Regions from separate parts of the Halomonas sp. MES3-P3E genome, predicted to be linked through region 3. Evidence: predicted binding sites of a transcription regulator. Region 3 holds the regulator's gene; each other region holds the start of a gene.
What was found. Region 3 encodes sigma-54, which starts transcription at its own class of promoters, with help from an activator protein. Its sites were predicted from a motif close to TGGCACNNNNNTTGCTNT; they were not measured.
Positions count from the first base shown of each region.

Region 1: the regulator sigma-54 is predicted to act here: its motif matches at 2,962-2,979, upstream of CXF87_RS21430 (dimethylamine monooxygenase subunit DmmA family protein).
Region 2: the regulator sigma-54 is predicted to act here: its motif matches at 2,749-2,766, upstream of glnA (glutamate--ammonia ligase).

Region 1 covers NZ_PJBT01000193.1:154,222-164,198, reverse strand. The annotation lists gene CXF87_RS21445 (cache domain-containing protein) at 1-275, opposite strand, end outside; gene CXF87_RS21440 (FadR/GntR family transcriptional regulator) at 394-1,146, opposite strand; gene CXF87_RS21435 (gamma-aminobutyraldehyde dehydrogenase) at 1,402-2,826, shown strand; gene CXF87_RS21430 (dimethylamine monooxygenase subunit DmmA family protein) at 3,059-3,664, shown strand; gene CXF87_RS21425 (PDR/VanB family oxidoreductase) at 3,661-4,629, shown strand; gene CXF87_RS21420 (heme-dependent oxidative N-demethylase family protein) at 4,759-5,691, shown strand; gene CXF87_RS21415 (MFS transporter) at 5,765-6,970, shown strand; gene CXF87_RS21410 (DUF4145 domain-containing protein) at 7,639-8,298, shown strand; gene CXF87_RS21405 (restriction endonuclease) at 8,393-9,253, shown strand; gene CXF87_RS21400 (cryptochrome/deoxyribodipyrimidine photo-lyase family protein) at 9,387-9,977, opposite strand, start outside.
Region 2 covers NZ_PJBT01000184.1:43,635-53,611, reverse strand. The annotation lists gene CXF87_RS14395 (alpha/beta hydrolase) at 1-614, opposite strand, end outside; gene CXF87_RS14390 (acyltransferase family protein) at 766-1,794, shown strand; gene CXF87_RS14385 (hypothetical protein) at 1,831-2,454, opposite strand; gene glnA (glutamate--ammonia ligase) at 2,988-4,394, shown strand; gene CXF87_RS14375 (DUF4124 domain-containing protein) at 4,551-5,099, shown strand; gene glnL (nitrogen regulation protein NR(II)) at 5,321-6,382, shown strand; gene ntrC (nitrogen regulation protein NR(I)) at 6,375-7,802, shown strand; gene CXF87_RS21675 (DUF6435 family protein) at 7,817-7,984, opposite strand; gene CXF87_RS14360 (YqiA/YcfP family alpha/beta fold hydrolase) at 8,071-8,601, opposite strand; gene CXF87_RS14355 (entericidin A/B family lipoprotein) at 8,607-8,738, opposite strand; gene CXF87_RS14345 (phosphatase PAP2 family protein) at 9,798-9,977, opposite strand, start outside.
Region 3 covers NZ_PJBT01000021.1:148,792-158,768, forward strand. The annotation lists gene CXF87_RS07895 (ABC transporter ATP-binding protein) at 1-586, opposite strand, end outside; gene CXF87_RS07900 (KpsF/GutQ family sugar-phosphate isomerase) at 904-1,890, shown strand; gene CXF87_RS07905 (KdsC family phosphatase) at 1,954-2,496, shown strand; gene lptC (LPS export ABC transporter periplasmic protein LptC) at 2,497-3,066, shown strand; gene lptA (lipopolysaccharide transport periplasmic protein LptA) at 3,078-3,587, shown strand; gene lptB (LPS export ABC transporter ATP-binding protein) at 3,599-4,348, shown strand; gene CXF87_RS07925 (RNA polymerase factor sigma-54) at 4,472-5,887, shown strand; gene hpf (ribosome hibernation-promoting factor, HPF/YfiA family) at 5,986-6,294, shown strand; gene CXF87_RS07935 (PTS sugar transporter subunit IIA) at 6,299-6,769, shown strand; gene rapZ (RNase adapter RapZ) at 6,881-7,813, shown strand; gene CXF87_RS07945 (HPr family phosphocarrier protein) at 7,859-8,128, shown strand; gene pmbA (metalloprotease PmbA) at 8,132-9,472, opposite strand; gene yjgA (ribosome biogenesis factor YjgA) at 9,581-9,977, shown strand, end outside.

The sequences.
Region 1 (9,977 bases), on a different contig from region 3:
TCTAAATGCATTTCTCGGTCGGCTAAGCAGAACGGTTCCACAACAATACCACCGCCGCAACTGAACGTACCGGGGGCCAGCAGCTGTTGGTCGATTGCAGGACGCAGCGAGGCTAAGTCCTTAGCGGTAGGTTGACGGCCCGCGGCCTCTACGCGCTCCCAAAGCGCTTGGGTTTCCTCTGCTAATTGACGAACCTGGCTGAAAGTTGTTTGTAATGTTTTTTCGAGCTGCTGGGCACAGTTCGACACAGGATAGCTATCGCTTAAGGGAGACATGTCATTACCTCACACGGTTCAGCTTTCTTGTTATGATATGGAGTTAGTATGGCTTGGTTCTTCGAGTTTGTAGGCTCGTCTAATATTTATTAAGCAATAAGCGTGCCAAAGCTAACGGTTAGCCTTCATTGGCTTCAGCCATGAGCTCGAGACGCAAACTTAGAAGACGTTTTATACCACGGGTGACGTGGGCCTCAGCCAGAGCCCCGGCCAAGACTGAATCACCAGACGTCAGTGCTTGGAGTATGCCCCGATGCTCCTGTTCAATCTCCATTATATTTCCACCGCCGGCGGACTCCATCCAGAGCAATTCTCCAACCTCAGATTGCAGTCGCATCTCTGCATTGGTGAGACGTAGCGACTGAGCGGCGGCTGCTACCTCAATATGGAAGCGCGCATCAGCTCGGTGCCGGGCCAAACGTGAACTTGCCTGGCTAAGCGTTTCGATGTGCTGAGCGATGCGCTCATGCTGTTCGTGTGAACTGCGCTTAGCTGCGAGGCGCGCAGCGGTACCAGAGACTGCGGTCTGCTCATCGCCAAGATCACGCAGGTCGGGACCGCTCATTTCGCGCAGGCGCTGCAATAGTAATTCTTCGGGCATTTCGACCGGCGCACATACGAAACTGCCGCCGTTGCGACCTCGCCGAGTCTTGATCAGGCCGCGTTGCCGCAAGGTAATCAATGCTTCTCGAAGCGTAACGGTGGCGACACCCAGCTGCTGGGCCAGCTCCGATTCACTAGGGAGCTGCTGCCCTTCGGCAAATAAGCCGAGCTCAATGGCTTCAACAAGTCTTCGCGTCACCTCATCAGTCCGTCCTTCCTGGCGCAACCTGATAAACGCGGTATTGCGGGTAATATCCTGCGCGGTCATTTCCTCTTCCTATTGAAGCATTTCTAAGGCTTATCTAAGGCTTTGGTCAAAAAACCTAGTTTATTATCTTATAGGAAAACATTGGCTATCAATCCATCCATCTCATTGCCTTTTTCTATCTAAAATTTTCATTGACAGGACAGTTGTAAAATGTAAAAAAATTAAGATATAGTTTTAAATGATTTAGTTTTGCGGTCACTGGTGTGCTATCAACCACCAGCTGTCCTTCTGGCAATAATAACCTAGGAATGCATCATGCAAACCCAAATGCTGATTAACGGGCAGTTAGTAGAAGGGCTGGGCAGTCCGTACGCTGTGTACAATCCTTCAGAGGGTACAGTGTTGGTGAAAATCCCTGAGGCTAGCAAAGAGCAGGTTGACGCTGCTGTAATCGCAGCGGATCAAGCTTTCGAAAGCTGGTCGCAGACGCCACCCAAGGATCGCGCCCGATTGCTACTAACGTTAGCAGAACGTATAGAAGCTAAGGCGGAGAGCTTGGCGCGTTTAGAGTCCCAGAACTGCGGCAAACCTTTCCAAGCAACCCTTGACGATGAGATCCCAGCTATCGCCGATGTGTTCCGCTACTTCGCTGGTGCTAGTCGTTGCTTGACGGGCTCTGCTGGTGGTGAGTACCTGCCAGGGCACACCTCAATGATCCGTCGCGATCCGCTTGGAGTAGTCGCATCTATCGCGCCTTGGAATTACCCATTAATGATGCTCGCTTGGAAACTAGCCCCCGCCCTAGCTGCTGGTAACTGCGTAGTGCTCAAACCATCCGAGCAAACCCCGCTAACTGCTTTGGAACTGGCGCGGCTCATGGTCGACCTCTTTCCTGCCGGTGTAGTAAACATTCTTTCTGGATGCGGCCCTAGTGTAGGAGAGCCGCTAGTTAATCATCCCAAGGTGCGCATGGTCTCATTGACTGGCTCTATCGCTACCGGGTCAAAGATCATTGCCAGTACAGCCAGCAGCGTGAAGCGTACCCACATGGAGCTGGGTGGAAAAGCCCCTGTACTGATCTTCGATGACGCCGACATAGATGACGCCGTCGAAGGTATCCGTGCTTTCGGTTTCTACAATGCCGGCCAGGACTGCACTGCGGCTTGCCGCCTGTACGTTCAAGATGGCGTTTACGACGCTTTCGTCAGCAAGCTCGGTGAGGCAGTGGCCACTCTGCGCCATGGTCTGCAGGATGATCCCGAGACTGAATTGGGCCCACTGATTACCTTTGATCATCTACAGCGTGTAGAAGGCTTTGTCGAACGCGCTAAAGCCTTGCCTCACATCCGTGTAGTGACTGGCGGTAAGCGAGTCGAGGGAGCAGGCTTCTTTTTCGAGCCGACTGTGCTAGCTGATGCTCGCCAGGAAGATGAAATTGTACAGCGTGAAGTATTCGGACCCGTCGTCAGCATAACGCGCTTCAGCGATGAAGCGCAGGCCTTGGCCTACGCCAACGACTCGGATTACGGTTTAGCCTCTTCAATATGGACCAAGGATATTGGCCGTGCCAACCGTTTGGCCTCGAGGCTGCAGTACGGCTGTACGTGGGTCAACACTCACTTCATGTTAGTGAGTGAAATGCCGCACGGCGGTATGAAGCAGTCCGGCTTTGGCAAAGACATGTCGATGTACGGATTGGAAGATTACACCTGCGTACGTCATGTGATGTTTAAGCACTGAAATGGTGCGTCTGGCACCAATTAGGTGCGAACCTTACTCTTTTATGTTCACTTACTTAATCAAATAAAAGTCTCCGGCTTGTTAAAAACGCATTAAAGTGGTCATAAAATAAAACATATAAACTCATATGTAATATGTCACGAATTATGCTTTTTATCTTGCAGCAGTTTGAGAACCGAACTTCATTGTTGCCGCAACACTTATGCGGTAACGGCTTAAGAGGTATATCACGATGCTTATTACCGGTATCAAAAGCCGTCCGGTCTATGACCGTCTGAGCCCAATGTCCAGTGGTACGAGCCACCTGATCGCAGGTCAAGGCAGCGGTGGTGAGGCAATGCTGCGACTGTACGCAGAAATGTCGCCCACACAACGCCAACAAAGCACCTTTTTCTACTCTACGGAGACATTCTCGGGTCATAGCCATTTGCAAGCACTGCAAGAGACAGAAACTAACGGCCTTGAAGTTTTCGCCAGCAACCAAGCGTTGATGGAAGCCCTGGCGCAGAAACTGAATGAGGCTCATATGGGCACCCGACTCTACTTAAGCGGTTCGGAGAGCTTCATAGGCACTGCTATGCAAGCGGCCAATGCCGTCGACCTGACCCCCGATGAAGTTTTGCGTGAGCACAGCGGTACTCTTGTGCGAAGAGTTTGGTGCGTCCACTGCGATACCTATACCGAAAACGTGACTTATCGGGTGTTCACTTGCCCCGGCTGTCAGTTTGATCTTGTGGTACGCGATCACTATTCACGAAGGCTAGCCGCTTTCCAAGGCGTTAAGGCTGACGGTGAAGTCCCGGGCGAACTACCAGATTCAGAGGAGCTTGATACATGAATAATCAAAACGGCACTATAAGTGTCCGCGTTACCCGCATTGAGTGTCTCACGCCTGAGATTAAGCGCTTTACCCTTATCGATCCTGACGATAAGCATTTGCCAGCCTTTTCCGGCGGTAGCCATGTGGTCGTGGTTCTCCAGGATGGTGACAAGACTTATCGCAACGCTTACTCATTAATGAATTCACCCTACGATTCCAGTGCCTATCAAATCGCCGTGCGCCGGGCACCTGAAAGCCGAGGTGGCTCTCAGTGGCTGCACGACAAAGTTTGTGAAGGCGACTTGTTGGAAATCATGCACCCGGCAAACCTATTCCCGCTGGCCAAGCATGCTCGACATCACCTATTCATTGCGGGTGGCGTTGGGATTACCCCGGTGTATTCGCAGTTGGAAGAGCTGCAACTTAAGCAGGCTTCCTTTGAACTGCATTTGGCTGTAAGAGGCCCGGAGCACTCAGCTCTTGGCCTGGAGCTGCAGGCTCGATATGGCAAGCGTGTCCATCTTTATATTCAGGGGCAGGATGGGCCCATGGATATACATGACCTCCTTGCCGAGCGCCCGCTGGGTAGTCACGTCTATGTATGCGGCCCAGATGGCATGATAGAGCAAACCATTGAAAGGGCTCATGACTTGGGCTGGACTAACAGCCACATCCACTTCGAACGCTTCGTCGAGCAAGGGTCTACTGGACAACCCTTCAGCGTCACCCTCGCGCGACAGGGGGTGACCATCGAAGTGCCTTCCGAACAATCACTGCTCGAGGCTGCAGAACAGGCCGGCTACAAATTGCCTTACCTGTGCCGTGGTGGTGCCTGTGGTTATTGCGAAGCCAATGTGCTGGAAATCGAAGGCGAACTGGATCACCGCGACGACTGGCTCAGCGAGGAAGACAAACTCAGCAAGCGTAAGTTTATGCCTTGCGTATCTCGGGCTAATTGTAGCCGTCTGGTCGTAGACCTCTAACAGGAGAAAAACAAGATGACTGTATTCAAGCCGATCGAGACCTATGCCGATCAAGCCTCGAACCATACTTACAAGAATAGCCGCGAGGCGGTTCTGCGCTTGCCCTTTCCATATCCAGAAGATCAGTATATGTACTCGATGAACGTCGAGCCCCATGTCCCTTCCGGCACTGGTGCACTCCGAGCTCAATTCGACATTGACGAACATTACATCTCGGAATGCCACCACCGTGCACAGACACTTGATGCTCAGCCGGGCGTCCACTACTCAGCTCTGCCACACATGATGGAGGCTCAGTGGGATTTGCTTGAGCTATTAATGGAATCGTATTCGCGCGATTTCCCGGAGCATTTCACTCTGGAGAAGAGCGGTAGCCAATGGCACTGGATCAATCGTCCTCTGAATATTGATGATACTTTCACCTTCGGGGACACAAGTACCCTGCCTATGGATCCTATGGAATACATCACCCGCCAAGCTCAAGGCGAGTTCATTCTCCTTGAAGAGCGTGACGAAACTTTAGTCATGGGGGCTGGCATGGCCACGCAGCGAGCGGATTATTCACTGCGTTTCAATTTAGGCATGAGCTTCATGGAGTTTCACGGGCCAGTCCCCAAGCTACATGAAATGGGCATTCTGGAAAGGGCATTGAAGTTTCTGCTTCGACTGCGCTCAGACCACCCGGTTCGTCGCACTAACTGGTCTGTCACCGTTAATCCTCGCCTTGAAACGTCAGCCGAAACCCTTCCGGATTGGGCGCCTGAGCGCACCGAGGTGACAGCGGAAAATGCAGGTAAGCTAGTAAACCTACGTATCGAGCTGCAGCCATTGCATCGCTTGCCGCGCAGCAATGCGGTGTTGTTCCCAGTGCGTACGTACCTAGTCAGCCTTGAGGAACTGGCCGAATACGCTCCGCAATGGGCCAAGCGTATGCACCGTGTAATCCGTGATTTGGACCAGGAATTGGTTGATTACAAAGGTTTTACCCGCTACCGGGACGCCATGGTCTCCTGGTTGTCCCAATACGATGATGGCACGCCGGTCGACGAGAGTCAGCAATAACACAGAAGTATCAAATGCGTAACAATTCTGGCGCGTTTTTCCCCATCGACGTGCTTAATCACAGGGAACACTTATGAAAACAATGCGCAACTTCTTACCCGAAAGCTGGAGTCTGGTTTTCTCAGCTGCCGGTGCAGCCTATGGTGTCGGTTTACTGGGTCTATGGGCCTTACCCTTTTTAATAAGCGCCATCATGCTTGACCTGCAGCTCAATGAAGCACAGGCAGGTTTGCTGATGTCAGCAGAGTTTGGATTCACTATGTTGGCTTCGCTGGTAATCGCTCCCTTTATGGGTCATGCACCTAGGCGTACCTTGACTATATTCGGAATCATATTGGCCATTTTTGCGAATATAGCGAGCGCCAACATCGAGAACATATATGTCTTGGCAGCAGTTCGCTGCTTTGCTGGCCTGGGTGCCGGTCTAGCACTGGCTTGCGGCAACGCATCCGTCTCTAGCGCTAAGAACCCGAACCGTGTTGCCGCACATATGAACATACTTTCAGTATTGCTGATGATAGTAGTGATGCTGGGGTACGCCAAGGTTATGGCTCAGTTTGGTCTATCTGGCCTGTATTACGCTATGGCCGCGACCATGGCTATTATGCTGTTAACCACACCAATGTTAGCCCAAAAAGCGCCGGTAGCCGAACGCCATTTATTGGCGAAAGGCACCAGTAAAGGCAAAAATAACATTCTGTTAAGTTTGCCTGCGGTCTGCATGATGCTGGCCATGTTTGTCTTTCAGGCACGTGACACCATGGGCTGGGCATTCGTCGAGCGCATAGGTACAACGGTTGGATACAGTGGTGAAGAGCTGGGCGTGCTGTTATCACTTCAAGCATTTGTCGGTTTACTCGGACCTATCATTGCAGCGATGATCGGCAAGCGCTTTGGTATGAGCATGCCAGTCATTCTGGCGATTCTACTTACTGGCGCTACTAGCCTTAGCTATGTGCTTGGTGAGTATTCTATGACTCTCTATACCGCAGGTGTGATGACTATCTGTCTCACCTACTTTTATGCACTTAGCTATCTGACTGGCCTGGCGGCAGAACTTGATCGTGAGGGGCGTGTGGCTGCTGCGGCAGGCAGTTTCCTTAGCCTGGGCTTGGCAGTAGGGCCAGCTATCTCAGGTGGCCTGATTTCCCTTGGTGGATTTAGTCTGGCAGCGTGGGGAATTGGTGTAACAGTAGTATTGACTCTATTGTTAGTAATCCCGCCGCTAGCCAGCGTCCGGCGTGAGCCTGCCCCCTCAGTATCAGTGGCGGCTCTATAGCATCGTCCCTAAGCCAAGGTGTAGTGCAGTGATTTGTTCCTTCACCTTGGCCCAGTCTTTGAAAAGATTTTAAGTAAGCTCCTAGCATAGCATTAGCGAAGAAACGTTTTTGGATGTCATTCGCACGCTATTCAAAACCAGTATCGCCCCGCGCATCTTACGGCGGCCATTGAGATTGAACCGGTGCAGGGTGAAGGCAGCTTCTAGGCAACAGCATCCGCATTCTGGTACCGCTAACGGTGTCGTCTGCGGTGTTGGAAGAGGGCCTGAGCATTATTGAGCAGTCTCTGGAAGCGCTTAGCTAATATCGTTTAAGCACTACGAAGCCCGCCCATCGTCAAACAGTGAAAGCTGTTGGCGTTGGGCGGGATTTTTATGGGCGTTGAAAGCCTAATGCTAAGATCGTAAGTCGCTCTCATTCCCTTGTGCTAAGCTGAGTTTGGTAGGTGATAGCTCAAAGCTTAGGCGTTGGGAAATGCAGTAAAAGTGCGGAATTTTGATATGCAGCCTGATGGAAAATAATAAATATAAAAAATCAAAGACTTGAGGGGGTTGTGGCAGGCTTCATTTTTCGGACAATCATGCTGGCGCGATCACCCAATCATAGAACACGCTTTTTAATACCTTTAGGATACCTTTAGGCTTCTTATATTATAGGGGTAGAAGTTTTGGATAAAAAGATTTCAAAAAGATTCATAGAGCTTGAGGCCCAAGCTGAAAAAGTGGCTGCTACTCATAAGACATCTCATTCTGAAATGTTTGGGCGTTCTGATAATGTCGATTCCGATGTGTTTCTGGAATGGAGGGTCAAAGTAAAAAATCTTATGGTCAAAGTTGGTGGCGAAAATTCCGAACACTATAAAGAGTTCTCAAAAGCAGAAGAAGATAGTTCATGGAGTGGTAGTTTAACCAAGTTTAAAGCGTTAAAGGCGGTGTTCTTGGCCACAAAAGAAGATTTTGATGGCGGTTATCTATCATCCTACAAAGCAATTGTACAAGCGGAAGTCTTTGATACCGAACTCGAACAAGCTTACGAACTATTAAAGAGCGGTTACTATGTCGCCGCTGCGGTTATTGGTGGTGTCGTTTTAGAGACGGCACTTCGAGAGCTCTGTGACCGAGAGGGTATTGCTCATGGGAAGATGGATAAAATGAATGCAGATCTAACCAAGGCAGGCACATATACCAAAATAGTTCAAAAGCATATAACAGCGTTTGCTGGAATTAGAAATAGCGCTGCTCATGGTAATACTGAAGAATTTAGTAAAAGCGATGTAGAGAAAATGTTGACTTCAATTGAACAGTTTATAGCTTCACACATAGACTGATCTTAAAAAAGCTATGCAATTGACGCCAAAATGCTTCTAGCGTTTCACTCACTACACTTTTTCCCGCAATTGATAGCGGCGTTAGGCACAATGAATGAGTAGTCTCAGTCTCATAGAAAAGCAGAAGTTAGAGCGTGAACTCGGCATGTCGAGTGGCTACGTGCTTGGTTTTTCAAATCGTACTTTCGATGATTTTTTCAGAGAAGTTGTCGGTGTTTCGATTTACGACTCTTCCTATGACCAAGAATCGGGCTCAAAAGCTCACAGAACACGTTCGTTTTGGCGGCTGGCACCGGATGAACAAGTCCTGCTGTTTTTGAACGGTCTGCTCGAAGGTTGGGAAATCTATTCAGATGAACCTATTCCAAATTCTGCCGAAAAACTTCTAAAGCAAATTATCCGAAGGCTGGGAGGAAATAGTGAACCTGTGGCTCAGCCAAATGCTGAAAAAGTGCGAGTCCAAATTGATGAAAATCTGAGCCAACGCATCTTCTCCCAACTGATTGAACTGGCTGATATAACGCCACAGAGTCGTGGATTCGCCTTCGAAAGGTTCCTTAAAGACCTGTTTGATGCATACGGACTTTCTGCACGCTCTTCGTTTCGTCTCATCGGCGAGCAAATAGATGGCAGCTTTGTATTAAATAAAGAAACTTACCTATTGGAAGCAAAGTGGCAAAATGCTCCGACTGGAGCCGCAGATCTACACACTTTTGAAGGTAAGTTAAGCCAGAAGGCGTCCTGGTCCCGAGGTTTATTTTTGAGTAATAGTGGCTTTTCCAGCGACGGACTTCAGGCTTTCGGTAAGGGGAAACGGATTGTGTGCATGGATGGTTTTGATTTGTCAGAAATGCTTAGACGAAGGCTGTCTGTGGTAGATGTTTTGGAGGCAAAAGTTCGGCGAGCGGCAGAAACAGGTAAACCTTTTATTCCTGTCCGTGAGCTGTTTATCTAAATGTGAGCAAGCCTAACTAGGCCAAGCACAGAAAGCTTTTCCGCTGCGGCTTCGCCTCCACTGCTGGCAGCGTCAAATATAATACGTCCGGCACCGAGTGGCCTCAACAGACGTATTATATGAAGCACAACCGCTATCCATCCCCCACCCTGCCATTGTCAAACAGCGAAAGCTGCTGACGATTGGCGGGTTTTGCTTTTTTAGCGCGCTCAGCGAGCGGTCGGCGCTGGCTGGCGAGTTTATCCACAATCGCTTGGCTGGCTTCTCTGGCATCTGGGGTGCGGCGAAGCTCATATAGCATCTTCTTCCAGTGGCGCGCCTCACACTCAAAGTCGTTGGGCAGCGGGTAGTGATCACCGGGCTGAAAGCCGAACCTTTTTTGCAGGCTTTCGGGTAGTGCCCACGGCTTGGCGCGCCACTCTAGCGGCAGGGCGGTTAATTCTGGCACCCAGCGGGCGACAAACTCACCGCTGGGGTCGTTATCCTCCGCCTGTTTGATGGGGTTATACACTCGCAGTGCATTGGTGCCGGTGGCGCCTGCTTGCATCTGCACCTGGGGGTAGTGAATGCCGGGCTCGAAGTCGGTAAATAGCCGCGCCAAGTGCAGGGCAGGTTCGTACCAGTGCAGTCCCAGGCCAAAGGTGGCGTGGGAGATCAGCATGGCGCGCATGCGAAAGTTGATCCAGCCAGTGGCGATCAAGCTGCGCATACAGGCATCTACCAG
Region 2 (9,977 bases), on a different contig from region 3:
TGCCCTTGGTCATTAATAAAGGCTGGGTGGCGCCAGGCGGAGGAGTTGCGCGGTGGTAGGGGGGCGTAGCTTGCGGGGCTAAGCGCCGCGACGGCGGCAAATAAATCAGGCCGTTCTAGGGCGAAGTTAAGCGCACCGTAACCACCGGCGGAAAGCCCCGCTACGCCACGTAGGTGGCGTTCTTGCCCAACGCGATAGGTAGCTTCCACGTGGGGCATTAGGTCATTAAAAAACGCGCTACGGGCGGGTTCGTTATGGCCATCTACCCACCAGCTGCGGCTGCCGGGCATAATGAAAACTGCCGGGGGTATATGCCCTGCGCGAATTAACCTGTCGGCTACCTGTTGTAAATTGCCGCGGGAAACCCAGTCGCGGTCGGTGCCAAAAGAGCCGTGCAGCATGTAAATGACGGGATAGGGCGTAGTCGACTGGGTGTCATAATTATCAGGTAAATACACGCTATAAGGGTAATCGTAACCGAGGGTGGATGAGGAAAAATAATGATGCTCAACGTCGCTTGCCAAGCTGTGGCCGCTGAGTGTTAGCCACCCAATAAAAGTGGTGAGTAGGGTGCGAAACCGGTAGGAGAGGAAAGGTGGTTTTGGGATGAACACGTTTTCTCCGGAATTAAACTAGTTTAATAAAGTCGGACAGCGCGGCGGTACTGGTTGTTCATCGTAGCTATGCAGACTCGTTATGCCGAGCAGTTACACAAAGTAGCCATGCAGGATAGCAGGTTAGGCGTATGTAGCGGCGGGAGGCCCAATGCGAAAAATTGAAGAGATCTATTGGTTGCGCGCTTACGGCTGTATAGCCGTTTTTTTGTTTCATTTATTAGATCACGTCAATCAACGCCTCGATAATGTCGCCACTGATTTAATGCGCCTGCCGCTGGTGCTGGGTACGCCAATATTTCTGTTTATATCGGTCTTTGTGTTTGCTGTTCGCTACGATAAATCCGTGCCGGAGGGGTTTCTTATTCAGCGCGTAAAGTATGTGATGGTGCCGTACTTTGTGTATGGCTTTATTTATTCCACCGCTGAATGGTTAAGCCAACAGGCGTCGGATGAGCCGGTGGGGTTCGTGGCTAATGCTATCGAGTATTACGTTTATGCGGGCTGGCATGGCTATTTTTTGATCATTGCGATGCAGTTTTACGTGGCTTATTGGCTGTTTACCCGCTGGCAGCTGTGGCGATTGAATCCGGTGCCATGGTTGTGGGGTGCCTGCGTTATCAGCATGGCGTATTGGGGGCTGGCTTATTGGTTTGATGTTGATTTGCCCGGCTACCTGCTGTGGATCGCCCCGCTGGGGTGGATCTATGTGTTTTTCCTGGCGCTGGTGCTAGTGCGCTACTACCCGCTAGCTCAAGAGGGTGTACTCGCTGAGCGGCCCACCTGGATGCAGCAATTGGCGCACCCGGCGTGGTTGGTGCTGTTGGTGGCGCTAATTATAGCGGCGACGTTTGCGGGTTGGCTGGCGTTTTCATCCAAAGAGGTGTGGGTGATTCCATTTTTCGTGCTGTTTACGCTTTGCGCCATGCGTTATTTGGCTGGGCGCCCGGCGCCATTGTGGGTGCGCCACATCAATGCGTATTCGTTTGGGATTTACTTGGCCCACCCCATGTTCTTTGTGCTTGCCGATCTGGTCGTTGAGCCTTTGTCGTTGCCGATTGGGGTGTATGCGCTGGTACTCATCGTCGTGGGACTCGCCGGGTCGGTGGCCCTTAATAAATTGGCGAATACCACCACACTGGGAGCGATGCTGTTTGGCAAGCGCTTGAAGGTTCGGTAATGGAAATATGTGAGTGCATAAATCGAAAGGCACGGCTTACCGCTTCGATGTGTAAGCGAGATCCGGGTCGTTGGGCAGCATGGCGGATGTGTGTTCAGCAGCCTGGCTAAGCAAGCGGCCGCTGTACGTTTTTAAGCGAGTGGGGCAGTCATGCAAACGCTGTAAAAAATCGTCAATCGCGCTGGCGTCATCCAGCTCGGGATCAAATCCACCTAAGCGCTCAAGCCAGGCCCGCCTGACGGCGATGTAGGGCGGTAACAGCAGCGTGCTTGCCAATAAGCGGCGCAGGATGCGTTTGGCTAATGATGGCTGAGCAAGGCCAACAATTAAGGCATCAAGGTTGTAGGTGTTCAATTGCGGGTAGAGTGAGCCCCAGAGGCTGGCAGGCAGTGGCTGCTTCTGCAGCGCAATAATTAACCACTCAGCTTGGCTGGCAAAGGCTGCTTTATTGAGGCGTGCGCCTAGTGGTAGCTTGGGGGTGATCAAGCAATGAGTGTGGTAGCGCTGCTCAATCGAGCTGAGACGCGCATGGGCTTGCGTGCTGGTTACCAAAATGGGCAGCAAGTGGTCGGCTACGCCAGAATCACGTATGGATTTTAAGTGGCGTGGCAACATGTTACCCGTCACCATGGCATCAACGATAAAGCAAACCGACCCCATTTGCCGACTCCGATTGTGAGCAAATCTATCAAATTGTAATTTATTGTAGTATCTGGCTTATTTGGGTAGCAAGTAAAAAAACTTGCGAGCCAAAAAAGAGGGCTCACTATTATTCATGCACTTTATTGGCGCATAAAACATTATTTTTGCCCTGTATTGGTGCGCTATGGCTTTTTTAAACAGCTGCCGAACCAGCATTTAGCTGCTATGCGTCATCAAGAGGCATCCTTGTCCACTTTTTAACGTTTATAAAACAATTGGTTGCTGATTTTTTATGCCATCTTGGTGCAGGGTTGGCATGTTCTCTGCATTATATTTGCAAGCGGCTAGCGGGCCGTAGGCATAAGCCCTACGACGTGCTAAAACGATAGCCGGTCTGAAATGCTCGCTGAGCGATTTGTTCACTAATGTCAGGCAAACGTTGAGCGAACAAGAATGACAAACGTGCGGTTTAGCGCGTATTTTGTCGAACAACACATTTATCGGTAGCTTACAGTCGTTAACTTTAAGCCACGCTCATACCGGAGGACTCTATGTCAGCCAAGACTCTCGCGCTAATTGAAGAACATGATGTTAAGTGGGTAGATCTGCGTTTCACCGACACTCGCGGTAAAGAACAGCACGTGACTGTGCCTGCTCGCGATGTGAACGAAGAATTCTTTGAGAATGGCCAGATGTTTGATGGCTCTTCTATCGAAGGTTGGAAGGGCATTAACGAATCCGACATGATTCTGCGCCCGGAAGATGGCACTGGCTATCTCGACCCCTTCACCGAAGATGCGACGCTGGTTCTGCGCTGCGACATCATCGAGCCGGCCACTATGCAGGGCTACGATCGTGACCCGCGCTCCATCGCCAAGCGCGCTGAAGCTTATCTAGAGTCTACTGGCCTGGGCGACACTGCGTTTTTCGGTCCTGAGCCTGAATTCTTTATCTTTGACGAAGTGCATTGGAAGTCTGACATTCAGGGCTCCATGTACAAAATCACGTCTGACGAAGGCGCTTGGGCGACCAGTAACCAGGTAGAAGGCGGTAACTTAGGCCACCGCCCGCGCGTTAAAGGCGGCTACTTCCCGGTTCCCCCGGTTGACAGCTTCCACGATATTCGTGGCGCGATGTGTAACACCCTGGAAGCGATTGGCCAGACTGTCGAGGTTCACCACCACGAAGTTGCCAACGCGGGTCAGAACGAAATCGGCGTTAAATTCAACACGCTGGTGAAGAAAGCTGACGAAGTGCAGGAAATGAAGTACGTGATCCACAACGTGGCGCACGCGTATGGTAAAACGGCGACCTTTATGCCGAAGCCGCTGGTAGGCGACAACGGTTCTGGTATGCACGTTCACCAGTCGTTCTGGAAAGGTGGTGAGAACCAGTTCGCCGGTGACGAGTACGCTGGCCTGTCTGAAATGGCGCTTTTCTATATCGGCGGCATCATCAAGCACGCCCGTGCCCTAAACGCCTTTACTAACGCTTCTACCAACTCGTACAAGCGTCTGGTACCTGGCTTTGAAGCGCCGGTCATGCTGGCCTACAGTGCCCGTAACCGTTCTGCTTCTATCCGTATTCCTTACACCGCTAGCCCGAAAGGCAAGCGTGTTGAAGCTCGCTTCCCTGATCCGACTGCCAACCCGTACCTGGCATTCTCTGCCATGTTGATGGCCGGTATCGACGGTATCAAGAACAAGATCCATCCTGGCGATGCAATGGATAAAAACCTGTACGACCTGCCGCCAGAAGAAGGCAAGTTAGTACCGACCGTAGCACACAGCCTGGATCAAGCACTGGAAGCCCTCGACGCTGACCGTGCGTTCCTGACCGAAGGTGGCGTGTTCACCGACGAAATGATCGATGCCTACATCGAACTCAAGATGGAAGAAGTGGAGCGTATCCGTATGACGACGCACCCCATCGAGTTTGATATGTACTACAGCTGCTAATCAGCGCTTTTAGCACCTAACTGCTACCATCACCCTAGCGGTGGTAACAGTTGATAAAGACGCAGTTGATCAAAACGCAGTTGATCAAAATAGTATCAAAACCCCGCTTCGGCGGGGTTTTTCGTTATTGAGGGTGTGACAAGTGTGAGGAGCAGTATGGGCAAGCTAACCACGTACACGATCAGCTTCTTGATGGCCGCTTTGCTGGGCATCGGGGCGGCCATCATGTCAGGTGCGGCTTTTGGGCAAACGGTTTTCAGGGTCATTGATGAGCACGGCAACGTTACGTTTACCGATAACCCTGGCCGCGGCGGGGAGGCGTTGGAATTGGCACCGTTGCCAAGCCTGCCGCCTGGGTTAAGCGCAGCTACGGCCAGTGTAGCCACGCCCGCTACTGGGCGCCCACGTGGCAAGCCAGGGCAGCCTTTTATGCCGTATGACCATTTTTCGATTGCACTGCCCCAGCAAGGCGCACGGCTGCCGGAGCGAAGCACCGCGGTGGAAGTGGCTATTGCGCCTCCGCTGCGCGATGACCACCAAGTGCGGCTGATAGTGAATGGAGAGATTAGCCAGACCGCGCTGCACAGTGATGTTTTCTGGTTAACGGGGCTTCCTGCGGGGCAGCACGAGCTTCAAGCAGAGCTACTGGATAGTAGCCAGCGTTTACAGCACCGCACGCCCGCAGTGACGATTACGGTTCCTTAGACCGGGTGGTTAAAATCTCGAATGCACTAAATTGGTGCGGTTGTGGAGGCATTTGGCGCGGTGATTGCGCTAAAACGATCCATCTTCTTTTATTGCTATGCCCGCAAGCCGTGCAACTAGGCATAAATGCATAATTGGCGCGCTTTTTGCAGTTCCCTCATTGATTATCCACCTGTAGGTCTGCAACGGCGATGGAAGACGTAATTTCTCAGGACACCACCATGCATCAGCGTTTGCTTGAACATCTCACCACGGCGGTACTGCTGCTGGACGGCGAGCTGCGTGTGCGCTGGATGAACCCTGCCGCTGAAGCCTTACTAGCGGTTAGCTTAAGCCGCGTTCACGGCATCAGCCTAGATACGCTTCTGGGCGGTGTTGACAGCATCGATGAGGTATTGGCTAAAGCGCGGGATGCGTTTCATCCTTACACCCAGCGAGAAGCGCGTATTACGCCGCTGAACAGTGAGCCGCTGACGGTCGACTACACTGTAACGCCGCTATCGGACGACGAGTTACTGTTAGAAGTGGAGCCGCGGGATCGGTTAATGCAGATCTCGCGTGAAGAGGCGCTGACCACTCGCCAAGAAACCATCAAGATATTGGCCCGTGGGCTTGCTCACGAAGTGAAAAACCCGCTCGGCGGGATTCGTGGTGCTGCACAGCTGTTAGAACGGGATTTAGACGATCCGGCGCTGCGCGAATATACCCATATCATTGTGGAAGAGGTGGATCGGCTGCGCGACTTGGTCGACTCCATGCTGGGCCCTAACCGTGTGCTTAAGCATGAGCCGGTCAATATTCACCGGGTGTTGGAGCGTGTACGCGCGCTGTTAATTGCCGAGCATCCCAGCGTTGTTATTAGCCGCGATTATGACCCCAGTTTGCCCGACCTTTCCGGCGATGAATCTCAAATGATTCAAGCGGTACTCAACGTTGCACGCAACGCCGTGCAAGCCATGAGCGATGCTCAAACCCCTGAACCTACCTTAATATTGCGCACCCGCGCCCGGCGACAGTTTACCCTCGGGGCGGAACGCCACCGCTTAGTCAGTGAAGTCTCGGTGATTGATAACGGCCCAGGCATTCCCGATACGCTGCAGGAAACGCTGTTCTACCCGATGGTGTCAGGACGCGCAGAAGGCAGTGGCCTTGGGTTATCGATCGCCCAGTCGATTTTGCACCAACATCAAGGATTGATCGAATGCGACTCACGACCCGGACATACCGAATTTCGTTTACTGATTCCATTGGTAATAATTTTACCGGAGAAGCGTCATGACTGAGGCTACACGTACCGATGTTGCGCGGGTGGTGATTGTCGATGACGACCGCGCTATCCGCTGGGTGCTGGAGCGCGCCTTGGCGCAGCCCGATCTCGATGTTGAGTGTATTGAGCGTGCAGATACAGCCCTTGCGCGTTTACTGGAAAGCCCTCCCGACGTGCTGGTCACCGACATTCGTATGCCAGGCATCGACGGCCTGGACTTAATGGCGAGAGTACGCGAGGCGCATCCCGATCTACCGGTGATCGTGATGACCGCCCATTCCGACCTAGACAGCGCCGTCGCTTCCTATCAGGGCGGGGCGTTTGAATACCTGCCTAAACCGTTTGACGTTGATGAAGCCCTGGCGCTGGTGCGCCGCGCCGTGGCCCACGCCCGGGAACGCCAACGACCGGTCGCCGTGCCGGAAGGCTTAAACGCTGAGATTATTGGTGAAGCGCCCGCGATGCAGGAGGTGTTTCGCGCCATTGGCCGTCTTTCTCACTCGCATATCACGGTGTTAATCAACGGGGAGTCGGGGACGGGTAAAGAGCGCGTTGCCCAGGCGCTGCATCAGCATAGCCCGCGTGCCGGTAAACCCTTTATCGCGTTGAACATGGCGGCGATTCCTCGCGACTTGATCGAATCGGAGCTGTTTGGCCATGAGAAGGGTGCTTTTACTGGGGCGGCACAGCAGCGCCAAGGGCGGTTTGAGCAGGCCAACGGCGGCACACTGTTTTTAGATGAAATAGGCGATATGCCATCGGAAACCCAAACGCGCCTGCTGCGCGTGCTGGCGGATGGTGAGTTCTATCGCGTCGGGGGGCATACGCCGGTCAAAGTGGACGTGCGTATCATCGCCGCTACTCACCAAAATCTAGAAGTGCTGGTGGATGACGGCCGCTTCCGGGAGGATTTGTTCCACCGCCTGAACGTGATTCGTATCCACCTGCCGAAACTGGCTGAAAGGCGCGAAGATATACCACGTTTAACCCGACACTTTCTGGCCGAAGCGGCGAAAGAGCTGACTACCGATATCAAGGTGCTGACCAGTGAAGCGGAAGCCCACCTAACACGCTTGCCGTGGCCCGGTAACGTGCGGCAGTTGGAAAATATCTGCCGGTGGCTGACGGTGATGGCGTCGGGGCGTGAAATCCTGGTTGAAGATTTGCCGCAGGAACTGCGCTCGCCAAGCGCTTCCGAAAGTAGCGCCCATGGCGATTGGCGTACGGCGTTTCGCGACTGGGCGGATCATGCCTTGGCCGAAGGCCATACCCATCTTTTGGAAGAGGCGGTGCCCGATTTTGAGCGGATTCTGATTGAAACCGCTTTAAAGCATACCGGTGGACGCAAAGGTGAAGCCGCTGAACTGCTTGGCTGGGGGCGTAATACACTGACCCGCAAATTAAAAACGCTGCTGCCAGCACTGGCTGACGAGTAAAGGCTAAGCAGTCGTTACTGCTCAAGGCGTTTAATCTCAGCCAATATCGCCTCAGCTTCTTCGGTAAGGGTGGCATTGGCGCGCATATCGCCGTTACGAGACGCTTCCATCGCGGCTTGCAGTTTACGCTCATAATTTTGCTGGAGTTTCTTTTTGGGGTCGCGCTTAAACATGCCAAACATAAGCAATTTCCTCACTATCTGGTTTTGGTGTACACCATTTGTATAGGTTTTGGTTGCTTGTGTCGAATGTTTGTTTTGGTCAGCGGTTATGCGTCGTTCTGAGAGTCCGCGCTGCATTGACATAGAAAGCGCTCAAAATCGACCAAAATGGTGTCGAGGCTGGCGTGTAAGCGGTGATCATCGTCCACCATTCTCAGCGACAGCCGCTGCAGGCGAGCACGTTCAATCACCGGTTCAGGGGCAACGATATCATCGCGCCAGCCGTGAACAATGTGCGTGTGGCGTGCCTGGATGGTGGGCGACGTTTCAGGGTAGGCGGCTATGCCTAACGCGGGGGCTAACAAAAAACAGCCTAATACGGGCTGCTGAGCGCTGACGGCCGCGCTTAGCCACCCGCCCAGGCTTGAACCTGCCAGTACACAGTGGGCAGGGTCATCACCGCGCTCGGCTATCACCTGTAAAAGATGCTGAAGACGTTGCTGGGGCTCTGCCATGCCTCGATAGTCCATTACCACGGGCTCACAATCATCTAGTTTTTCAGCAACGCCTTTTAGTGCCTGGATTTTAAGTGCCCCTGGGCCGCTCTCTAGGCCGTGGGATAAGTAAACAGTCATCATCACGTTTAGCTCGCTGAGCGTTGGATAGCTTCTCCACCCTGTTCGATATCCTCACCAGCACCCCGAATGGTATTGCAACCACTTACCAACAGAAGTGTGGTCATGACGAGTATGGCAAGCGCAATAGTACGTTTCATAGCGGTTTCCTCAAAGGCATGGGCGTGCGTCAAACATTGATAGAGCTGTCTGGACACTTTTTAAAGCAAAGCCTTTTTATAGCAAAGTGGGAAGGTTCGTTAGCAAAAATAATCGCTGTTGCGCCGTTTCGCCATCATTTTAATGTGTTTCAGCTAGATAGATGTGTCTTGATAACGTGTGCTTATGTCGCATGTGCCAGTTCTACACATCAAAAGTGCAGGGAAATTAGCCTATTTGGAGATGTTTGTTGTTTTTAAGTTATTGTTTTTAATTATTAATGTTGATTATTGGCATGGCTTGGCGCAGTCCCTGCAGCTACTGAGTAGTTGCGTAGAAGTTCAGTTGTTTAGCTCTAGCCGTTTAGATAATTGTTATTAGTAACTAAGTGAGTGGGTTGAGAGAAAAAAGGAAGGCAGGACGCCGAAAGACAAACAGGGAGTTAAGTTAAAGGACAATCCGCCCACTCACTGGTTGCAGCGCAAGGAGGCGCTGTTCATCAGACCAAGGAGTGGAGTCGGTGCAAAACGGCCATCTCGTGAAAACGGGGTGGTCTTTTTGCGTGCGAAAAATATTTTAAGTACTTGATTTTTATATATTTTAAAATTTAGCTTTTTGCATCGCTTTTGTACACACAGCTCTCGTACAGATAAAACCTGTGTTTTAGTCTATCCTTTCGATAAAACCAAATGTAGCGGTTAGAAAACGTCAACGTAACGACCGCACACGACCAGGGACAAGATTATGGCGATGGCATTGATGTTATGCATGTTTGTTTTGTTCTTAGGGTTTTCGGGGGTTGGTGTGTATATGATGTTTAAGACATCTTTCATGGCCACTATGGACGAGCGCGATGACATGCCTCCCGACATTTAACCAACTGCTCTAACCATAACAATTATTTAAAAATAACTAAAATGCCCGCGTAAGCAGGCATTTTGCGTTAGTGCTTCCAACGGCCTTTGCCTCGCTCAGGCACCATACGCTCGAAATAGAGCAAGCCAAATGCAAGCCAGCCCACGGTTAATAAGCGGTAAAAATAAGTCGGAAGAAAACGGCCATTACCCCATCCAATAAAGGCTGACCAAGGCAAAGGCATAGCCCAATGCAGCGCCTGCCAGTACATCACTCACATAGTGCAGCCCCAGTCCGACGCGGGAGATCGCAATCAGTAGGGATAGCGGTAGGATCACCGGTAGTAGCCAGGGGGTGTGAGCGGCTACTAATACGCTAAACATCAC
Region 3 (9,977 bases):
AGGTGAGTTGCAGCGCTTGGTTAAGGCGCTTGATAAGCTGCACTAAAACGCCCATAGAGATGGGATCCTGACCAACGAAAGGTTCGTCATACAGGATCAACTCCGGATCCAGCGCCACGGCGCGAGCCAGTGCGACCCGACGCGCCATGCCTCCCGACAGTTCTGCGGGCGTCAAGTGACGCGCACCGCGCAGCCCGACCGCCTGAAGCTTAAGTAGCACTAGGTCGCGCACCATGGTATCGGGCAAATCAGTATGTACGCGTAACGGAAAGGCAACGTTTTCGAATACATCTAAATCGGAAAACAGCGCGCCACTTTGAAATAGCATTCCCATTCTCTTACGTAACGTAAATAGCGCCTTACGAGATAGCCGATGAACATCTTGCCCATCAATCACTATCCGCCCACGCTCAGGGGTCAACTGCCCGCCGATTAGCTTAAGCAGTGTGGTTTTACCAGTACCGCTTGGCCCCATAATCGCGGTTACTTTGCCGCGAGGAATCGTCATATTTATGCCGCGAAAAATCTCGTGATCGCCACGTGAAAAATGGAGGTCTTCAATTTCAATAAATGGAGCATCTATCATGGATCAGTTGACTCTTAACGAGGCGCACTTGGGTTAGCCATCATACCCTACTTGCGGCTATCGCGATTATAAAACAGTGTTTCTAAAACATTATCAAACATTGTACTATAACGCTACAAAACACGTCGGCACGCTTGAGTGTTTCTACTGGCCTACCCATTTATTGATAGCGAACCGGTAGCAGGCCGCCTTATCGTCAAAACGCACCCGGGCTAACGTCTCCAACTACTATCTCAACGACTGCCTATAAAGGGTGCCAAGATGTTATTCTTGGTGGTTACTACTTTTTATATGTTCAAGGATTAAGAGAAAACGCTATGCGCCAGCCTCTCGCTCCACCCAGCCTACTACGCGAAAGTGCATTGCGTACGCTGCAAATTGAGCAGGCAGCCATTGGCGGCCTTCAAGCCAAACTAGACGAAAGTTTTGACCGTGCCTGCGAGCTAATTCTCGCCTGCCAAGGCCGCGTGGTGGTGACCGGCATGGGCAAGTCGGGGCATATCGCTGGTAAGCTGGCGGCCACACTTGCCAGCACAGGCACACCAGCTTTTTTCGTTCACCCTGGTGAAGCCAGCCACGGCGATTTAGGCATGATCACCCGTTCCGATGTGGTATTGGCGCTGTCTAACTCGGGTGAAACCGCCGAAGTCACTGCGCTCTTACCGCTGCTTAAACGCCTGGGTACGCCGCTAGTCAGTATGACAGGCCGCCCCAACTCCACGCTGGCTAAACACGCTGATGCGCACCTGAACAGCGGCGTAGAGCGTGAGGCATGCCCGCTCGACCTGGCCCCCACCAGCTCCACCACGGCGGCGCTCGCCCTGGGCGACGCTCTGGCTGTGGCGCTGCTGGAAGCGCGCGGCTTTACCGCTGAAGATTTTGCCCTTTCCCACCCTGGTGGCAGCTTAGGCAAACGCTTGCTGCTGCGCGTTAGAGATCTTATGCACGACGGTGAGCGACTGCCCCAAGTCCCCCTGGGAAGCCCGCTGCGCGACGCGTTATTGGAAATCACCCGTCAAGGGCTAGGCTTTACCTGCGTGGTAGATAGCGATGGCCGCCTGGCCGGGGTATACACTGACGGTGACCTTCGACGCACGCTCGACCAGTTTCACAACCTGCGCGATGTCATCGTTGACGATGTAATGACCCGGCCGGGCAAGCGCATCGGCCCCGATATCCTGGCGGCGGAAGCGGTACGCATCATGGAAGAGAGCCGCATTACGGCGCTAGCAGTGGTTGATGAACAACAGCGTCCTATCGGGGCGCTACATATGCATGACCTGCTTGCCAGCGGCGTTATTTAAGACAGCGGCGTCATTCAGCAATATTACCGACCCGCTTTACGAATTTAATGATAAGGAGGTTCTATGACCTTACCTAATGCGCTACTTGATCGACTCCGCCGCGTGCGCCTATTAGCGTTGGATGTTGACGGCGTACTGACCGACGGCCGCCTCTACTTCCAGGCTGACGGTATCGAAATCAAAGCATTTCATACTCAGGATGGTCATGGGCTGAAGCTTCTCAAGCGAGTGGGTATACATGTAGCGCTGGTGACGGGCCGCGACTCTCCCATGGTGAGCCAGCGCGCCGCATCACTGGGCATCGACCTGGTCCATCAAGGCTGTGAAGACAAGCTTGCCATCCTGCGCGGGCTTTGCCAGCGTCTCGATATAGAGTTAGAGCAGGTGGCCTACTGTGGTGACGACCTACCTGACTTGGCCGCTATTAAGCGTTGCGGCGTCGGCATTACCGTCCCTAATGCGCCAGATTACATGCATACCCACGCCGACTGGACCACGGAACGTCTAGGTGGCCACGGTGCCGTCCGCGAAATCTGCGATACGCTGCTTGAAGCTCAAGGGCACTGGAGCGCGGTGCTCGACACCTACCTGCACGGCCGCAATTAAATGGTTAAACGCTTTAAAGTACGCATCTGGTTAGCCGGACTGGTGATTGCCTTAGGGGCTTTATTGGTATGGCTTGACCCCCGCGGGCCTCAAGACATTAGCATCGATCCCGACGCGCAGGCTCAAGAGCCAGGCCACGTACTGGAAAATGCTGAAATCACCCTGTTCGGCGATAACGGCAACGTTATGCAGTCGCTAAAAACGCCGCGGCTTATTCATACGCCGCAGCGAAGCGAAACCTGGACGGAAGAACCACAAGCGGTACTGTATGATAGTGAGAATCGTCAGTGGCTGGCTAGCGCCGAAGTAGGCACGCTCAACACTGTTACACAGGCCCTGCTGATGTCTGGCTCGGCCAGACTGATCGCCCCGGATGAAGGCTGGCAGCTTGATACCGAGCTATTGCATTATGATGGCCTTAATCAACATGCTTGGAGTGAAACACCGGTATTACTGCAGCAACCACCCCAGCAAATGAGCGCTTCACGTATGGACGCGTGGCTTAACACCAGCCAGGTCCGCCTAAATGATAATGTGCGCGGCACACACCCCCCGGCCACGCAACCTTAAGAGGAGCCGCCATGAAAGCCATTATTTATACAGCCCTTTTCTCCACCACTCTTTTTGCCCTCACGATGCCGTTATCGGCAATGGCCCAAACGTCACAACAAGCCCCTGTAGAAGTAGAAGCCGACCGCTTAGATCTGGACCAGCGGGCAGGCACCGCCGTTTACACCGGGGATGTAGATATTCGCCAAGGCGAAATGCAGTTGCGAGGCGAACGGGTAGAGATCGAACGCAACGAGGCTGGCGAACTATCGAAAGCGACATCCACCGGCGAACGCGCCTACCTGCGTCATCAAGTTGAAGGCCAAGATGGCCCCACTGAAGGCTGGGCGCGACGGATTATTTATCACGTCGCTGAGCGCCGCGTAGAGCTGATTGACCAAGCCGAGCTGATCCAGCTCGAGGATACGTTCACCGGCGGGCGCCTTGAGTATTTTATTGACCGTGAAGTGATTCAAGCACGCTCTGACGTTGACGGCAGCGAGCCCCAGCGCATACGTATGACCCTTCAGCCTGAACAATAGGGAGCCAAGCCTTGGCAACTACAGACACTGCGCCAATCAAAACCCTATATGCCCATCACTTGGCCAAAAGCTATAAGCGACGTCGAGTCGTAAAAGACATCAATTTAGAGATCTCCCAAGGCAGCATCGTGGGCTTACTGGGCCCTAACGGCGCGGGCAAAACCACCTCGTTTTATATGATTGTGGGGCTGGTGAAATCCGATGCTGGCAAAGTGGGTATCGACGATGTAGATCTAACCCGCGCGCCAATGCATGAACGCGCTGCGGCGGGTATCGGCTACCTTCCGCAAGAAGCGTCTATTTTTCGTAAATTATCGGTTGCCGATAATATTATGGCGATACTCGAAACACGCAAAGAACTCAGCCGTAGCGACCGCGAGCAGCGCCTGGAAGCGCTACTTGAAGATTTTCACATTACCCATATTCGCGACAACCTGGGCATGAGCCTTTCAGGCGGTGAACGCAGGCGTGTGGAGATTGCTCGCTCACTGGCGACAGAACCCGCATTCATTCTGCTGGACGAGCCCTTTGCTGGCGTAGACCCCATTTCGGTGGGCGAGATCAAAACCATTATTCGGGCATTAAAGCAGCGCCACATCGGCGTACTGATCACCGACCACAACGTTCGCGAAACCCTGGATATTTGTGATATCGCCTACATCGTGGGCGATGGTCAAATCATCGCCAGCGGCTCTCCAGCCTCGATACTCACTAACCAGAAAGTGAGGGAGGTTTATCTAGGCGCTGATTTCCGCCTCTAGCTTATTTTTCACTTCTAATTAGCGCTCTACAACAACTTTACTACCAATGGCATGCTTATTGCACTTGCACCGGAGACCTACTCACACTAGGGTGGAGCATTCTGATTAACGAGTGGTTCTCAGATGGTCATGAAAGCTTCTCTTCAACTGCGCATGGGCACACAGCTGACCATGACACCTCAGCTGCAGCAGGCCATTGCTCTGTTACAGCTATCAACGCTGGACTTACGTCAAGAAATTCAGCAGGCCCTAGATGCCAACCCCATGCTGGAACAAGAGGATGAATTTGGCGAACAGGCTGCCAGCGAGCCCAAAGAGGAAGAGTGGTCAGAGAGCATTCCCACCGAGCTCTCGGTAGATAGTGATTGGTCTGACACCTACCAAGATATAGGCAGTCACGGTGGCTCCAGCAGCGAAGGACCTGATTTTGAGCGCCAAGCGGCTGGCCAGAGTCTTCATGGGCACTTGCTGTGGCAGCTCGCCATGACTGATTTTGGCGCGCGAGAGCAACTTGTCGCAGAAAGTCTTATCGACGCGCTAGATGCTAATGGCTATTTAACTCAGCCGCTCAACGATATCCGTGAAGGGCTTCGCGCCCAAGGTGTCGATGGGCTTAGCCAGCGCGAAGTAGAAACTATTCTGCTTAAGCTTCAGCAATTTGAGCCAACAGGGATATTCGCCCGCGACCTGCGTGAGTGCCTGATGCTGCAGCTGGCCATTCTTCCCGAAGATACGCCGTTGCTGGTTCCTGCCCGCCGCTTAGTACGGCAGTTTCTGGAAGCACTAGGCAAAGATGACATGCGCTTACTTAAACGCCGTCTGGGACTCGATGATAACCAGCTGGCTGATGTCATTCTCCTCATTCGTAGCCTTGATCCACGCCCAGGCAGCGCCTATGGCGATACCGATGATAGTTATGTAACGCCCGACCTGGTCGTACGCCATGACCACGAAGGCTGGCACTTAGAGCTCAATCCTGAGGCATTGCCAAGGCTTCGCATTCAGCCCGACTACGCAAGCTTAATAAAGCGTGCGGATAAAAGTCAGGACAATCAGTTTTTAAAAGAACACCTGCAGGAAGCACGCTGGCTGATCAAGAGCCTCTCTAGCCGCAACGATACGCTACTGCGCGTTGGCCGCGAGATTATCACCCGGCAAATTGGCTTTTTAGAACACGGCGAAGAAGCCATGAAGCCGCTCATATTGGCCGATATCGCCGAGGCCGTGGAAATGCACGAATCGACTATTTCCCGGGTAACCACTCAGAAATTTATTCATACGCCTCGCGGCGTATTTGAACTCAAATACTTTTTCTCAAGCCAAGTCAGCGGCCAGGATGGTGACAGCCATTCAAGCACCGCTATCCGCGCTCGGCTGAAGAAATTGGTTCAAGAGGAGCCGCCAGGCAAGCCGCTTTCTGATAGCCGCTTAGTCACGCTATTAGGGGAGGGGGGAATTCAAGTAGCGCGTCGAACGGTGGCTAAATACCGTGAAGCCATGGGCATTCCCTCCTCTAGCGAGCGACGTCGTTTGCGCTAGCACAAATCAACGTTTTAGGGAAACTCTCGACAAGGGCTTTGCAACGCGGCAAAAAGGGTTACAATCGAAGTACAGTCCGATGGATAAGGAGTACGTCAATGCAAGTTAATATCACTGGTCATCACGTAGAACTGACTGACGCCTTGCGTGACTATGTCAACGAAAAGCTTGAACGTGTAGAGCGCCATTACGACAACATAACCACGGTGCAAGTCACCTTATCTGTGGAGAAAGAGCGCCAGCAGGCCGCCTGTACGCTGCACGCAGCAGGTGCTGATTTACATGCGGAAGCCCTAGACAGTGATATGTACGCCGCTATTGACGCATTAGCGGACAAAATTGATCGGCAACTCGTTAAACATAAGGAAAAAGCACAAGCTCGCGCCCAAGGCGCAGGCGTGCGTTAATTCAATGACGTTGGAAACCATACTCCCCCCGGAACGAGTTCTCTTTGACGTCCCCGGGGGCAGCAAAAAAAGGGTGCTGGAATTTTTCAGCACCTTTATCGCACAAAATACGCCCAGCCTGGACAGCCAAGAAGTGTTTAGCCGGTTAATCGGTCGAGAACGCTTAGGCAGCACCGGTATCGGCAATGGCGTGGCTATCCCACACGCACGCAGCCCGCACTGTTCGGCGCCTATCGCTGGTTTTTTAAAACTGTCAGAAGCGATTGATTTCGACGCCATTGATGGCGACCCAGTTGATCTGGTGTTTGTCCTACTTGTACCCGAAGAGGCAGACGACACGCACCTATCCCTACTCGGCCAGGTAGCGACCATCATGAATGATGCGGATACTCGCCACCAGCTGCGCAAGGCAGGCAGTCAGCGCGAGCTGCTTGAGCTTATTACCGCCAAAATGCGTGAGCATTCAACGTCCTAAGTCGTTAACGCCAATTTAAGTTGTGAAAGCCAACTAATGGTATTTTACACGCTAAGTTGATGCTTCGCCCACCACCCCCAATGCAGCTTGATCTAAGCAAAGCGAGACTCTATGCAACTGGTGATCATTAGCGGCCGCTCCGGGTCAGGTAAATCTATCGCCTTACAAGCGCTTGAAGATCTTGGCTACTATGCGATTGATAACCTCCCTGCCATGTTGCTGGGGTCGTTGGTGGACGAATTACGCGACCAGGGCGACCGCGCCCATTTGGCGGTCAGTATTGATGCCCGTAACTTGCCTGGCGCCCTGGCACGACTGCCCTCTTTATTAGAGGATTTGCGGCAACGTAAAATTGATTTTCAAGTGATCTATCTGACCACTGATGCGCGCATCCTACTTGAGCGTTACTCCGCAACACGGCGGCGGCACCCGCTGACGCGCGATAGCGAAATGACGCTTGAAGAGGCTATCAATAAAGAAGAAGAAACGCTGCTCGACATTCGTGATCTAGCCGATTTATTGATCGATACCTCGAGGCTATCAGTTCACGATTTGCGTCGTCGCATTACCGACCAAGTCGCCCATCAGCGGCGCGACAAGCTCACGCTGACGCTTGAGTCGTTTGGTTATAAGCGCGGTGTACCGTTGGATGCTGATTTGGTTTTCGACGTGCGCTGCCTGCCAAACCCATATTGGGACCCAACGCTACGCCAATTCACAGGCCGCGATGCGAACATAGTGGCCTTCTTAAGCGGTTATCCCATCGTAGACGCCATGACTAACGATATTCAGGCTTGGCTTGAGCGCTGGCTGCCCGCTTACCAAGATAGCCAGCGTAGCTACATGACTATCGCGATTGGCTGTACCGGTGGGCAACACCGCTCGGTCTATATGGTCGAACAGCTAGCAGAGCGATTAGTACACAGTATGGGCGAAATTCAATTACGTCATCGCGAGTTAGGCTTGCAGTACACATTAAATGAACAGCTAGCTGCTCCGCCCGCCAGCACATCCCAAACCGACGAGCAGCAAGCAACGTCTTAAGCGCTTCTATCCATTAATGACACCACTCGGCGAAAAGGAACCAGGGTGCCAGAAAGAATTCTCACACTTACCAATCAACGCGGCCTGCATGCACGCGCGGCGACCAAACTGGTAAAATGCGGCCAACAGTTCACGGCGACAATACGTGTTCAAAAACAGCAACAGGTCGCTGACGCCGCCAACATCATGTCACTGCTGATGCTCGCGGCCCCTTGCGGTACCGAGCTAACCATCAACGCTGAAGGCGATGACGCCGAACAGGCGCTTGATGCTATTCAAGCGCTGTTCGATGCTCGTTTTGAGGAAGATCAGTAGCTTTTAATCTCCCGCTACGGTCATGGCATCAATTAACCAACTACCCGTGTGAACACTGCCACGGGTATCGGTGTCATCGCCAATCCCCACTAACCCGGCAAACATCCGCTCCAGGTTCCCAGCGATCGTAAACTCCTCGATCGGGTACTGTACTTTTCCATCCTCTACCCAAAACCCTGCAGCGCCACGTGAGTAATCACCGGTCACGCCGTTAACGCCCTGCCCCATCAGCTCGGTTACCCAAATACCCCGGCCCATCTCTTTTAATAGACTGTCACGGGATTGCAGTGGTGCCACCAAACGCACATTTCGTGCCCCACCGGCATTACCCGTGGTTTGCATACCCAGCCGACGAGCGCTGTAGGAAGAGAGCATATAGCTGGCAATGCTACCCTGATCGATAAAACGATTATTACGGGTTTGCACGCCCTCGCCATCAAACGGCGAACTCGCTGTGGCACCGATTTCCATTGGACGTTCTTCAAGGCTGAACCAATCGGGAAACAGCGGCGTGCCAAGCCGATCACACAGAAACGAGGCTTGGCGATATAAAGCACCACCGGCTAAACCACTCAGTAAATGACCAATCAAGCCACTGGACAGCGACGGGTCAAATAGCACTGGAAAGGTACCCGTGGGCGGACGTTTTGCGCCGAGCCTGCGCAGCGTACGCTCGGCGGCCTCACGGCCCACCTCGGCGGGGTCGCGCAGTGCCTTGGGATCGCGTGCAGAAGTGTAGTCGTAGTCGCGCTGCATACCGCTCGCATCCTGTGCAATCAGCATGCATGAAAGAGAGTGACTACTGCCCTTTTGGGTGCCTAAAAAGCCGTGGCTATTAGCATAAACGCGCACGCCTTCGCCACTCGAAAGTGATGCGCCATCCGACTGAGAGATACCGTCAACATCACGCCCCGCCTGCTCGCAAGCAAGCGCTAGCTCGATCGCCTCATCGGTTGTGAGTGCCCAGGGGTAATGCACTTCCAGATCGGGTAACTCGGTGGCCATCAACGATGCATCGGCCAACCCGGCGGCCGGATCTTCTCCGGTATAGCGGGCAATCGCCAGCGCTTTTTCTACCGCAGCCTGGATCGAGGCACTGCTAGCATCCGTTGATGAGGCACTACCTTTACGCTGGCCTACGTAAAGCGTCACGGCGATGCCCTGATCACGGGATAACTCAACCGTTTCAACTTCGCCCTGGCGTACGCTCACACCTATTCCCTGATCGACGCTTGCGCCTACTTCGGCAGCATCCGCGCCCAAGCGCTTTGCCAGCGCTAGCGCCTCTTCGGCCCGCGCGGTCAGTAACGACTGCTGCGCGGATGCATCAAATGCCTGTGCCATATGGCCTCCTTTCTCAACCGAATGTCTCCAAGAGAATGTCTTCGGCGAATCAATGTTGTACTCGCAGCTGGTATAATGCCGCAACGAATTTTATCTGTGAGCCACACTATGCGTAAGCAACGTCCCGACCCCGTTGAAGTAGAAGAGCAGGAAGAACGCCCAAGCAAGTCGCAACTCAAACGCGAAATGCATGCCTTACAGGCACTTGGGGAAACGTTAATCGCCATGCGACCGGCAGAGCGCGCCCGCTTTCCCCTTTCTGACGATATGCTGCGCGCTATCGAGGAAACCTCGCGCATTCGTTCTCATGAAGGCCGCCGCCGCCATATGCAGTACGTCGGCAAACTTATCCGTAAAGAGGACCTCGCCGCCATCCAAGGCGTGTTCGACTCCATTGATCAAGAGCAGGAACAGCGCGACCACGCGTTTCACCGTCTCGAAAAATGGCGTGAACGCTTAATTGACGAAGGCGATGATGCTGTTGACCTGTTCATGGAGGAGCATC